Regions from separate parts of the Streptomyces sp. NPDC091281 genome, predicted to be linked through region 2. Evidence: riboswitches for the same ligand, from Rfam matches in the RefSeq annotation. Region 2 holds a riboswitch; each other region holds the start of a gene.
What was found. Region 2 has a riboswitch for S-adenosylmethionine ahead of ACIQPQ_RS15295 (amino acid ABC transporter permease). Riboswitches for the same ligand answer to the same signal wherever they lie in the genome.

Region 1: another riboswitch for S-adenosylmethionine. It lies ahead of ACIQPQ_RS04020 (aminotransferase class V-fold PLP-dependent enzyme); the one in region 2 lies ahead of ACIQPQ_RS15295 (amino acid ABC transporter permease).
Region 3: another riboswitch for S-adenosylmethionine. It lies ahead of thrC (threonine synthase); the one in region 2 lies ahead of ACIQPQ_RS15295 (amino acid ABC transporter permease).

What each region holds. Positions count from the first base shown of each region.
Region 1 covers NZ_JBIVUY010000001.1:914,773-918,612, forward strand. The annotation lists gene ACIQPQ_RS04010 (cytochrome bc complex cytochrome b subunit) at 1-593, shown strand, start outside; gene trpD (anthranilate phosphoribosyltransferase) at 762-1,826, shown strand; SAM riboswitch class IV at 1,908-2,024, shown strand; gene ACIQPQ_RS04020 (aminotransferase class V-fold PLP-dependent enzyme) at 2,214-3,656, shown strand; gene ACIQPQ_RS04025 (Lrp/AsnC family transcriptional regulator) at 3,745-3,840, opposite strand, start outside.
Region 2 covers NZ_JBIVUY010000005.1:144,069-147,908, forward strand. The annotation lists gene ACIQPQ_RS15285 (transporter substrate-binding domain-containing protein) at 1-232, opposite strand, end outside; gene ACIQPQ_RS15290 (amino acid ABC transporter ATP-binding protein) at 394-1,332, opposite strand; gene ACIQPQ_RS15295 (amino acid ABC transporter permease) at 1,329-2,309, opposite strand; SAM riboswitch class IV at 2,690-2,799, opposite strand; gene ACIQPQ_RS15300 (glutathione S-transferase C-terminal domain-containing protein) at 2,866-3,762, opposite strand.
Region 3 covers NZ_JBIVUY010000004.1:518,409-522,248, forward strand. The annotation lists gene ACIQPQ_RS13880 (MoaD/ThiS family protein) at 287-562, opposite strand; gene thrC (threonine synthase) at 559-1,839, opposite strand; SAM riboswitch class I at 1,858-2,005, opposite strand; gene ACIQPQ_RS13890 (glucosyl-3-phosphoglycerate synthase) at 2,192-3,136, shown strand; gene ACIQPQ_RS13895 (trehalose-6-phosphate synthase) at 3,257-3,840, shown strand, end outside.

The DNA.
Region 1 (3,840 bases), on a different contig from region 2:
TCCTCGGTGTGATCGCCCTGTACCCGTTCATCGAGTCCTGGGTCACCGGCGACAAGCGCGAGCACCACATCGCGGACCGCCCGCGCAACGCCCCGACCCGTACGGCGTTCGGTGTCGCGTGGGTGACCGGCTACGTCATCATGCTGATCGGCGGTGGCAACGACATCGTCGCGACCCACTTCCACCTGTCGATCAACGCGGTGACCTGGTTCGTCCGGATCGGCTTCTTCGTCGGACCGGTCCTGGCCTTCGTGGTCACCAAGCGGATCTGCATGGGCCTCCAGCGCCGCGACAAGGACAAGGTGCTGCACGGTCGCGAGACCGGCACCATCAAGCGCCTGCCGCACGGTGAGTTCATCGAGGTGCACGAGCCGCTCAGCCAGGAGGCGCTGTACACGCTCACCTCGCACGAGCAGTACGCGCCCGCCGAGATCGGCGCCACGGTCGACGAGAACGGTGTCGAGCGCAAGGTGTCGCCGATCGAGAAGACCCGCGTCAAGCTCAGCAAGTCGTACTTCGGCGAGGAGAGCCAGATCCCGAAGCCGACCGTCGAGGAGTACAAGGAGATCACCAGCGGCCACGGCCACCACTGATCCCCTGACCGCCTGATCACCGGTTCACCGCTGCGTCGCCACGCAGTGCGCGAAGGGCCCCGTCCGCACCCCGGACGGGGCCCTTCGCCCTGTCCGGGGCTGGATAGGGTGGACCCCGTCGAGACACGGGTCCCGTACGGCGGGACGACACTGACCCAGGAGCGGCTGATGAGCGCTGTGACCCCCGCAGGAGGCGACACCGCGGCGGACCGTTCCTGGCCCGAGGTGCTGAACGCCCTGCTGTACGGCCGGGACCAGAGCGCCGACGCGACCGCCTGGGCGATGGACCGCATCATGCGCGGCGAGGCCACCGACGCCCAGATCGCGGGCTTCGTGGTGGCGCTGCGCGCCAAGGGCGAGACCGTCGAGGAGATCAACGGCCTGGTCCGCGCGATGTACGCGCACGCCAACGTGATCGAGGTGCCCGGCCGGACCGTCGACATCGTCGGCACCGGCGGCGACGGCGCCAAGACGGTGAACATCTCCACGATGTCCTCGATCGTGGTGGCCGGGACCGGCGCCAAGGTCGTCAAGCACGGCAACCGGGCCGCGTCCTCCGCCTCCGGCGCCTCCGACGTCCTGGAGCAGCTCGGCGTGCGCCTCGACCTGACCCCGCAGCGGGTCGCGGAGGTCGCCGAGGAGGCCGGGATCACCTTCTGCTTCGCCGTCAGGTTCCACCCGGCGCTGCGTCACGCGGGCGCCGCCCGCGGCCAGTTGGGCATCCGCACGGTGTTCAACGTGCTCGGTCCGCTGACCAACCCGGCCCGGGTACGGGCCCAGGCGGTCGGGGTGGCCGATCCGCGGATGGCGCCGATCGTCGCGGGCGTCTTCGCCGAACGCGGCCACTCCTCGCTGGTGTTCCGGGGCGACGACGGACTCGACGAGCTGACGACCACCGCGACCTCCCGGGTGTGGGTGGTGCGGGACGGCAAGGTCGCCGAGGAGAGCTTCGACCCGCGCGACGTCGGCCTCGACCTGGTGCCCGTGGAGGCGCTGCGCGGCGCCGACGCGGCCCACAACGCGGGCGTGGCCCGCCGGCTGCTGGACGGGGAGCAGGGCCCGGTGCGCGACGCCGTCCTGCTGAACTCGGCCGCCGCCCTCGTCGCCCTCGACCCCACCGGGGCGCCGCTCGCCGAGCAGTTGCGGGACGGGATGGCGCGGGCCGCCGAGTCCATCGACTCCGGGGCCGCGAAGCAGACCCTGGCCCGCTGGGCGGCCGCCACCCACGCCTGAGCGCGGCGGGAACGCGGGGCGCGGTCCACCATCCGGACCGCGTCTTGCGTTCCCATGATCGTGTGGCAAGATGCTGTACCAGGTCATGAGCGACAGTCATGAGGCCCCGGCCGACTGTCCGGCAACCCTCCGTCCGTGGCGGGGTGCCCCGGGTGAAGACCAGGCCGTAGGCAGCGAGGTCTGCGGCAAGCGCGGACCCCTTTACTCCTCGGAGTGAGCACCAGGGGTCCTGGTCCTCGGAGGAGTACCCCGTGAGCAAGCGAATGCGATAGGGCCGCAGAGCCCCGCCTCCGCATCCCCCTTTTTCCGCACGCCTTCACGTGTCTCCCGCGCTTGAGCCATGCCCGCTCGCGCGGTGAAACCGCCTGCCACGAACGGGAGTTCGCCATGTCCGCTGCCACCTCCGCCGCCGCCCGCACCGCCCCCGCCGCCGCCTCCGCCACCGCTTCCGTCGTCGTCGCCTCCTCCGCCGAGGTGCCCGCCGCCGACGCCCCCGCCGCCTGTGGCCCGCTGCCCGTCCTCGGCCGGGACGTCACCGTCCCGCTGGTGACGGGCGGCGAGGTCACCTACGCGGCCCTCGACTACGCGGCCAGCGCCCCCGCCCTCCAGCGGGTCTGGGACGACGTCGCCGCGTACGCCCCCTACTACGGCAGCGTCCACCGCGGGGCCGGCTACCTCTCCCAGCTCTCCACCGACCTGTTCGAGAACGCCCGCCGCACCGTCGCCGACTTCCTCGGCTGCCGCGCCGACGACCAGGTCGTCTTCACCCGCTCCACCACCGACTCCCTCAACCTGCTCGCCGCCGCGCTGCCCGCCGACTGCCAGGTCTTCGTCTTCGAGACCGAGCACCACGCCTCGCTGCTGCCCTGGCGCGACGCCCGCGTCACCTACCTCGACGCCCCGCGCACCCCCGCCGAGGCCGTCACCACCCTGGAGCGCGCCCTCGCCGCCCGCGACCCGCACGGCCCCGCCCTGGTCTGCGTCACCGGCGCCTCCAACGTCACCGGCGAGCTGTGGCCGGTGCGGGAGCTGGCCGCCGCCGCGCACGCGCACGGCGCCCGGATCGTCCTGGACGCCGCCCAGCTCGCCCCGCACCACCCGGTCTCCGTCCAGGACCTCGACGTCGACTGGGTCGCCTTCTCCGGCCACAAGCTGTACGCCCCCTTCGGCGCCGGGGTCCTCGCGGGCCGCGCGGACTGGCTGCGCGCGGCCGACCCGTACCTCGCGGGCGGCGGCGCCAGCCGCCGGGTCACCCGCCGGACCGACGGGGGAGTGGACGTGGAGTGGCACGACAGCGCCGCCCGGCACGAGGCGGGCTCCCCGAACGTCATCGGCGCCTACTCCATCGCCGCCGCCTGCAAGGCGCTCACCGAGGCCGGTTTCGACGCCCTCGTCGCCCGTGAGGAGTACCTGATCGCCACGGTCCGCGCGGGCCTCGCCGAGGTGCCCGAGGTGCGGGTCCTGTCGCTGTTCGGCGACGACGCGCCCCGGGTCGGCGTGATCTCGTTCGTGGTGGAGGGCTGGAACAGCTCCCACTTCGCCGCCGCGCTCTCCGCCGAGTACGGCATCGGCGTCCGCGACGGCCTGTTCTGCGCCCACCCGCTGGTGCGCACCCTGCTCGGCAGCGACCCCGGCACCCAGGGCGAGTGCGGCGCGCCCGAGGCGGCGCCCGGCGAGAAGTCCCTCAACGCCATCCGGGTGAGCTTCGGCGCCGGGACCCCCGACGAGCACGTCGAGCGTTTCGTGACCGCGGTGCGGGAACTGGTGCGCGAGGGCGCGAAGTGGCGGTACCGCACGGAGGACGGCCGCTGCGTGCCGGCCGTCGGCTGATCCGGCGGGCCGGACGGACGGCCGCCGCGACGACGACCGAGGGGGGCGCGGCCGACCGCGCCCCCCTCCGGTGTGTCGCGGCCGGGCCCTACGAGTCCAGCCCGATGGCGAACGCGGCCTCCAGGTCGTGCTGGGAGTAGGTGCGGAACGCCACGTGCGTGTCGGTGCCCTCCACGCCGGGGAT
Region 2 (3,840 bases):
CGGCGGGCAGCTTGTCGCTGATCGACTTGACCTCGGCGACCTTGAGGGTGGTCTCCTTGGCGGCGCCGTTGGACAGGCGGCCGACGGTGACGCTGCCCTCGGTGGTCTTCTCCGTGGTGGTGGCGGCGTCGCTCTCCCCGCCGCAGGCGGCGAGCCCGGTGGCGAGGGCGGCCACCGCGGTGGCCGCGGTGAGGCCGCGTATCAGGCTGCGTCGGGTGAGGTGCGTAGACATGGTCGTCCTTCGTGCTGGGCGCGCGGGAAGTCGCCGAGGGTGCTGGTGAGGTGGGTGCGGGGGCGTGGTGGGGGGTGTGGGGGGAGGTCTCGGGGGCGCCGCGGGGTGCGCGGCGCCGGGGGCGGGGGGCAGTGCCGGAGGGCGGTGGCGGGGTGGCGCGGTCAGAGGACCTTGCTGAGGAAGTCCCGGGTGCGTTCGTGGCGCGGGTTGTCCAGCACCTCGGCGGGCGGGCCCTGTTCGACGATCCTGCCGCCGTCGATGAAGACGACCCGGTCGGCGACCTCGCGGGCGAAGCCGACCTCGTGGGTGACGATGACGAGGGTGGTGCCGCTGGTGGCCAGGTCCTTGATGACGGCCAGGACCTCACCGACGAGTTCCGGGTCGAGTGCGGAGGTGGGCTCGTCGAAGAGGATCACGCCGGGACGCAGCGCCAACGCGCGGGCGATGGCCACGCGTTGCTGCTGGCCGCCTGACAACTGCCTTGGGTAGGCGGTGGACTTGTCGGCGAGGCCGACCCGGTCGAGGAGTTCGCGAGCCAGGGCCAGTGCCTCGGGTTTGGCGAGCCTGCCGGTGGCGACGGGCGCGGCGGCGACGTTGTCCAGCACGGTGAGGTGCGGGAAGAGGTTGAAGTTCTGGAAGACGAACCCGATGCGGCTGCGCTGGGCGAGGATGGCCCGCTCGCTCAGCTCGCGCAGCCGGTCGCCGTGGCGGCGTACGCCGATCAGCTCGCCGTTGACGCTGACGTAGCCGATCTCCGGCTTCTCCAGGTGGTTGATGACCCGCAGCAGGGTGGACTTGCCGGAGCCGGACGGGCCGAGGATGACGGTGACCTCGCCGGGCCGCACGGTCAGGTCGACGCCGTCCAGCACCCGGTGGGCGCCGTACCACTTGTGCACGTCGTGGACCTCCACGGCGGCGGGCGCGACCTCGGCACCTATGAGCGCGCCGGCGGCCTTCACCTCGCCCGAACCCGTACCCGTACCCGTGTCGGTGTCGGGGTCCGTGTCGGACTGCCCGGCGGCGTCGCCGGCGTCTGCCGGGTTCCTGACGGTGCCCGCGTCGTTCACGGTGCCCGCGTTCTTGACGGTCTCGGTGCTCATACGGCGGTCTCCCTGCGGATTCGGGCACGCAGGTCGGTCAGACCGGTGCGCAGCTTCTGCAACGGCGTCGGCGGGAGGGTGCGCGAGGCGCCCCGCGCGTAGTAGCGCTCGACGTAGAACTGGACGACGGAGACGAGGCTGGTGAGGATCAGGTACCAGACGGTGACCACCAGGAGCAGCGGCACGATGTCGCCGGGGTAGGTGGAGCCCATGGTCTGGGCGGTGCCGAACAGGTCGAGCAGGGACACGTAGAAGACCAGCGAGGTGGACTTGACGAGGCCGATCAGCTGGTTGACGTAGTTCGGGGTGATCGAGCGCAGGGCCTGCGGGAAGACGATCCGGCGGAACTGGTAGCCCTTGGGCAGGCCGAGCGCGGAGGACGCCTCGTGCTGGCCCTGGTCCACGGAGAGGATGCCGCCGCGGACCACTTCGGCCGCGTAGGCCGCCTCGTTGAGGCTGAGGCCGATGACGGCGATCGCCTTGTCGGTGGCGAGCCGGGACTCGTCGAAGGTGAAGAAGGCCGGTCCGAACGGCACGCCGATGCTCAACGTCTTGTACAGGGCGCTGAAGTTGTAGAGGAAGAGCAGCACCACGATGAGCGGGATGGAGCGCAGCGCCCAGACGTAGGTCCAGCTGACCGCGCGGAGCACGGGGCTGCGGGAGAGCCGGGCGAGGGCGAGCAGGATGCCGCCGAGGAGACCCAACACGGCACTGTAGGCGGTGACTTCGAGGGTGATCAGCAGACCGTCGAGGATGACCGGCCGCAGGAACCAGTAGCCGAAGCGGTCCCACTGGTAGAACGGGTTGGAGATCAGTCCGTGGATGAACTGGGCGACGAGGACGAGGACGACGGCGGTGGCGATCCAGCGTCCCGGGCGGCGCAGCGGCTGCACGCGCTGGGCGGTGAGCCGGGGCGGCGGCGGGGTGTCGGCGGGCGGTGCCTCGGCGAGGGTGACGGCGCCTGGGGGTTCGGTCATGAGGGGCTCCGGATGGAGTCGGGCATCCCGGACCACGGCGTACGTGGGTGACCGCGGCGGCGGGGCGGCGGGGACCGCTCCGCGCCGGGCGCGTGGGCACGGCGCACGGAGGCGTACGGAGAACCGGGATGGGGCGGGCAACGGCACACCGGTGGGCCGGTGTGCGTCAGGAACGCGGAAGCGGGGCGGTGTGAGGGGTCAGCCCCGACAGCGGGCACGGCCCGGTGCGGTACACAGTGCGCTGTTCACGCGGAGGAGGTCGACGGCGCGGTCGGCGACCAGGGGCTGCGCGTACGGGCGTACGCAGCCCGCGGAGCGGCGGGGCGCCGTCCTGGGAGCTGCGTACATGTCCGTCACCGTGTTTCTTCCGGCCCCTGGGGCCCTCGCGCTTACCGAAACGTCATCCGGTCCGGTCGTCACCTGGGGCACCCCACCGCCGAGCGAGGGTTGCCGGTCAGCAAGCCAGGGCTTGTCGCTGACGCTCATGACCGTTCTGGGGCGTAAGTAAGACAGTTGGCCGGATGAATGTCAACGCCGGTCCGAGGGGTGGAACGGGTCAGGGGCGTTCGACCTGCGGTGCCGTGTCCTGGGCGGGCTCGGTGTGGGCGGCCCAGTCCAGGATCTGGACGGCGGAGCCGGCTGCCTCCAGGCCCTGACAGCGGGCGTGGTGGCGGCGGGCCACGGCGTCGAGGTCGAGGTGGGTGCCGAAGGCGGGGTGGGCGGCCAGGCGGCGGGCGTAGTCCCACAGCGCGCGGTGGCCCGCGATCCGGCGGACGGCCTCGGCGTCCAGATGGTGGCGGTGGACGGTGTCGAGCTGGACGAGCGTCACCCACAACTCGACGTCGGCCGCCGTGATCTGATGGCTGATCAGGTGAGGCTGGGCGGCGAGTCCGCGTTCGAGGACGTCGAGGGTGGCGAGCAGGGTGTCCAGGGCGACGGCCCGCTCGGGCTCCCCGGCCGCGGCGGCCCCGGCCCGCTGGGCGGCCTCCTCGATGCCCTCGGCGCACATCCGCTCGACGGCCTCGATCTCGGACTCGGCGCCGCACGGGTGGAGGACGGCCCGGCCGCCGCCGAAGCGCCGGGCCAGGTCGCGGGCGATGTCGGGGCCGTGGGTGGAGACGATGCGGCCGGACCAGTCGTCGCTGAGGACGGGGCCGACGGCGGGGCCGGTGTAGCGGTGGGCGCTGGCGTCGTAGAGGGGCCGCAGGGCCGAGTGGCCGCCGTCGGGACAGTCGGGGACGGCGGGCAGGACGGTGACCGGACAGGCGCGGTCGAGGCCGAGGAGGCTGTGGGTGACGGCGATGCGCAGCCCGTCCGGGTCGGCCGGGGAGAGGTGGAGGCGGTAGCGGCCGGGCACGGCGTAGTGGCCGCTGCGGGCGTCGCGTCCGATGCGGCCCCGGAAGGCGGGGGCGGGGCGGGCGGACGGGTGGGCGGCCAGCGGTGTGACGGACATGACTCTCCCCTGGGGGCGGTGCGCGGGCGGGCGCGCGGCGGGTGGGGCGGACGCGGGTCCGGCGGACGCGGGCGCGTC
Region 3 (3,840 bases), on a different contig from region 2:
GCCCGGATATCGGGCAAGTCGGGCCCCATAAAGGGAGCAAAAGGCGTAAAAGCCACGCACACTTTGGCTGCTTCTTATCGCACCGAGGGACGGCCCTCATATGCGGGCGGCACGCGAGCGGCGGGCGCGTTCCCCAACTCTACCGCGCTCAATCACACAGAATTGCCCCCTCCGCTTCTCTCACGGAGGGGGCAATTCGATGAACACTCGGTAATCGCTGTTACCGACGGTCACTACCGGCGGGTACTGAACGGCGGTCAACCGCCCGGGGGTCGGGCCGGCGCGGTCAGCCGCCCGCGACGGCCGGGATGATCGAGACGCCCGCGCCGTCCGGGGTGGCGGTCTCCAGGCCCTGCTCGAAGCGGACGTCGTCGTCGTTGACGTAGACGTTCACGAAGCGGCGCAGCTTGCCCTGGTCGTCCAGGACGCGGGCGGCGATGCCGGTGTGGTGCTTCTCCAGGTCGCCGATGACCTCGCCGAGGGTGGTGCCCTCCGCGCTGACTTCGGCCTGCCCGCCGGTGTAGGTGCGCAGGATGGTCGGGATACGGACGGTCACGCTCATGCGAGGCCAGCCTCTCGGAAGGAGTCCAGGTTCGGGCGGATGGTGGTGGTGAGGCCGGTGCCGGCCACCGCGTCGAGGGTCTTGAGCCCGTCGCCGGTGTTGAGGACCACGGTCGTCTTCGCCGGGTCGAGCAGACCGTTCTCGATCAGCTTGCGGGTGACGCCGACGGTGACGCCGCCCGCGGTCTCCGCGAAGATGCCCTCGGTCCGCGCCAGCAGCCTGATCGCGTCGACGACCTGCTCGTCGGTGACGTCCTCGACGGCCCCGCCGGTGCGGCGCGCGATGTCCAGGACGTAGGGCCCGTCCGCCGGGTTGCCGATGGCGAGGGACTTGGCGATGGTGTTCGGCTTCTGCGGGCGGACCACCTCGTGGCCCGCCTTGAAGGCGGTGGAGACCGGGGAGCAGCCCTCGGCCTGCGCGCCGAAGATCGCGTAGGGGCGGTCCTCGACGAGGCCGAGGCGGATCAGCTCCTGGAGCCCCTTGTCGATCTTGGTGAGCTGGGAGCCGGAGGCGATCGGCACGACGAGCTGGTCCGGCAGCTTCCAGCCGAGCTGTTCGCAGATCTCGTACGCCAGCGTCTTGGAGCCCTCGGCGTAGTAGGGCCGCAGGTTGACGTTGACGAAGCCCCAGCCCTCACCGGCCGGGTCGCCGATGAGTTCGGAGCAGAAGCGGTTGACGTCGTCGTAGTTGCCCTCGATGCCGACGAGTTCGCCGCCGTAGACGGCGGCCATGACGACCTTGCCCTGCTCCAGGTCGTGCGGGATGAACACGCAGGAGCGCAGGCCCGCGCGGGCCGCGGCGGCGCCGACGGCTCCGGCGAGGTTGCCGGTGGAGGAGCAGGAGAGGGTGGTGAACCCGAAGGCGCGGGCGGCCTCCAGCGCCTGCGCCACGACCCGGTCCTTGAAGGAGTGCGTGGGGTTGCCGGAGTCGTCCTTGACGTACAGGCCGCCGGTGACGCCGAGTTCGCGGGCGAGGTTGTCGGCCTGGACGAGGGGGGTCCAGCCGGGGTTCAGGTTGGGCTTGCCCGCCACGTCCGCGGGGACGGGCAGCAGCGGCGCGTAGCGCCAGATGTTCGCGGGGCCCGCCTCGATGCGCCTGCGCAGCTCCTCGGCCTCGTAGGAGGAGAAGTCGTAGGCGATCTCCAGCGGGCCGAAACATTCGGCGCAGGCGAAGACGGGGCCGAGGGGGACGCGGTGGCCGCATTCGCGGCAGGACAGCGCGGTGGCGGAACCGAGGTCGACGGGGGTGGTGGTGCGTTCAACTGTCTGCGCAGCCATGTGAGGCGAGGCCCTTTCTCCTCATCTTCCTCACGACGCGTTTCGCCGTGAGACGGATTTGGCACCTTCCCGAGCCGGGAGCCTCGCCACTGATGTGTGTGACGGGTCGGCTGGAGGGTTGCCGGGGCTTCATCGGGCCGTGTCCCTCTGCCCCTCTGGATGAGCGGTATGAAGTTGTGGGGGCGGGCGGCCTCGGCATGCGGGACATGCGATGGTCATCCGCGTTGTTCAAGACTGTAACCGAAGGCCAGGACAGTTGAGTGAGACGTCCGAACCGCGAGATGGATCTCACGGTCACTCCGTGTGTGCGGGGTGTGCCGGAAGTGATCACGACAGTGAGGAGCCGCCGACCGTGCTGGAAGAAGCTGAGCGCTGGCTGACCACCCGCTCCTGGTCCGTCGACGACCGCCCGCTGCACCGCGTCCTCGCCGCGAAGCGCGCCTCGGGCCAGACGGTGTCCGTGGTGCTGCCCGCGCTGAACGAGGAGGAGACGGTCGGCGACATCGTGGCCGTGATCCGGCACGACCTGATGCGCCAGGTCCCTCTGGTGGACGAGATCGTCGTGATCGACTCCGGGTCCACCGACCGCACCTCGGAGGTCGCGGCGGCGGCGGGCGCCCGGGTGGTGCACCGCGACACGATCCTGCCGCGCGTCCCGGCCGTGCCCGGCAAGGGCGAGGTGCTGTGGCGTTCCCTGCTGGTGACGGGCGGCGACATCGTCTGTTTCGTGGACGCCGACCTGAAGGAGTTCTCCTCCGACTTCGTCCTCGGGATCGTGGGCCCGCTGCTCACCGACCCGGACGTGGACCTCGTGAAGGCGATGTACGACCGCCCGCTGGGCGGCGCGGCCGGTCAGGGCGGCCGGGTGACGGAACTCATGGCCCGCCCGCTGCTGAACATGCACTGGCCGCAGCTGTCCGGTTTCGTGCAGCCGCTCGGCGGGGAGTACGCGGCCCGCCGCAGCCTGCTGGAGCAGCTTCCCTTCCCCGTCGGCTACGGCGTGGAGCTGGGCATGCTGGTGGACGCCCTGCACCTGGTGGGGCTGGACGCCCTCGCCCAGGTCGACGTGGGGGTGCGCAAGCACCGTCACCAGGACGGGCAGGCCCTCGGCCGGATGGCGGCGGCGATCTACCGCACGGCGCAGCTGCGGCTGGCCCGCGGGCATCTGATCCGCCCGGCGCTGACCCAGTTCGAGCGCGGCGCGGACGGCTTCGAGCCGCGCACGTACTCGGTGGACACGGAGGAGCGTCCGCCGATGGCGGAGATCGCCGAGTACGCCGCCCGCAAGGTGGCCTGAAACCGGCCCGCGGCCCCCGCGAGCAGGCCGTATACGCGGTCCGTATACGACCGGGCACCCCCCGTGGAAGGTCCGCTTCCGTACGTTTGAGCGTTTGGGGACCGGGCTAGGTTGAGGGCTATGGCTTCCACGCACGACGCCGCCGCCGGGGGTGCCCGTCAGGGCGCCCGGGTGCTGGTCGCGTCCAACCGCGGCCCGGTCTCCTACGAGGTGCGGGAGGACGGTGCGCTGCACGCCCGCAGGGGCGGCGGCGGGCTGGTCTCCGGTCTGTCCGCGATCGGGCCCGACGCGGACGCGCTGTGGGTGTGCTCGGCGCTCTCCGACGGCGACCGCGAGGCGGTCCGGCAGGGCGTCGGCGAGGACGGCGTGCGGATGCTGGACATCCCGGCCGACGTGCACGCCGACGCCTACAACGGCATCGCGAACTCGGTCCTCTGGTTCGTGCACCACCTGCTCTACCAGACCCCGCTGGAGCCGGTCTTCGACACGGAGTTCCGGCGGCAGTGGGCGTCGTACGAGGCGTACAACCGGGCCTTCGCGGAGGCGCTCGCCGAGGAGGCGGCGCCCGGCGCGGCCGTCCTCGTGCAGGACTACCACCTGTGTCTGGTCCCCGGACTGCTCCGTGAACTCCGCCCCGACCTGCGCATCTCCCACTTCTCGCACACCCCGTGGGCGCCGGTCGACTACTTCGCGCTGCTCCCCGA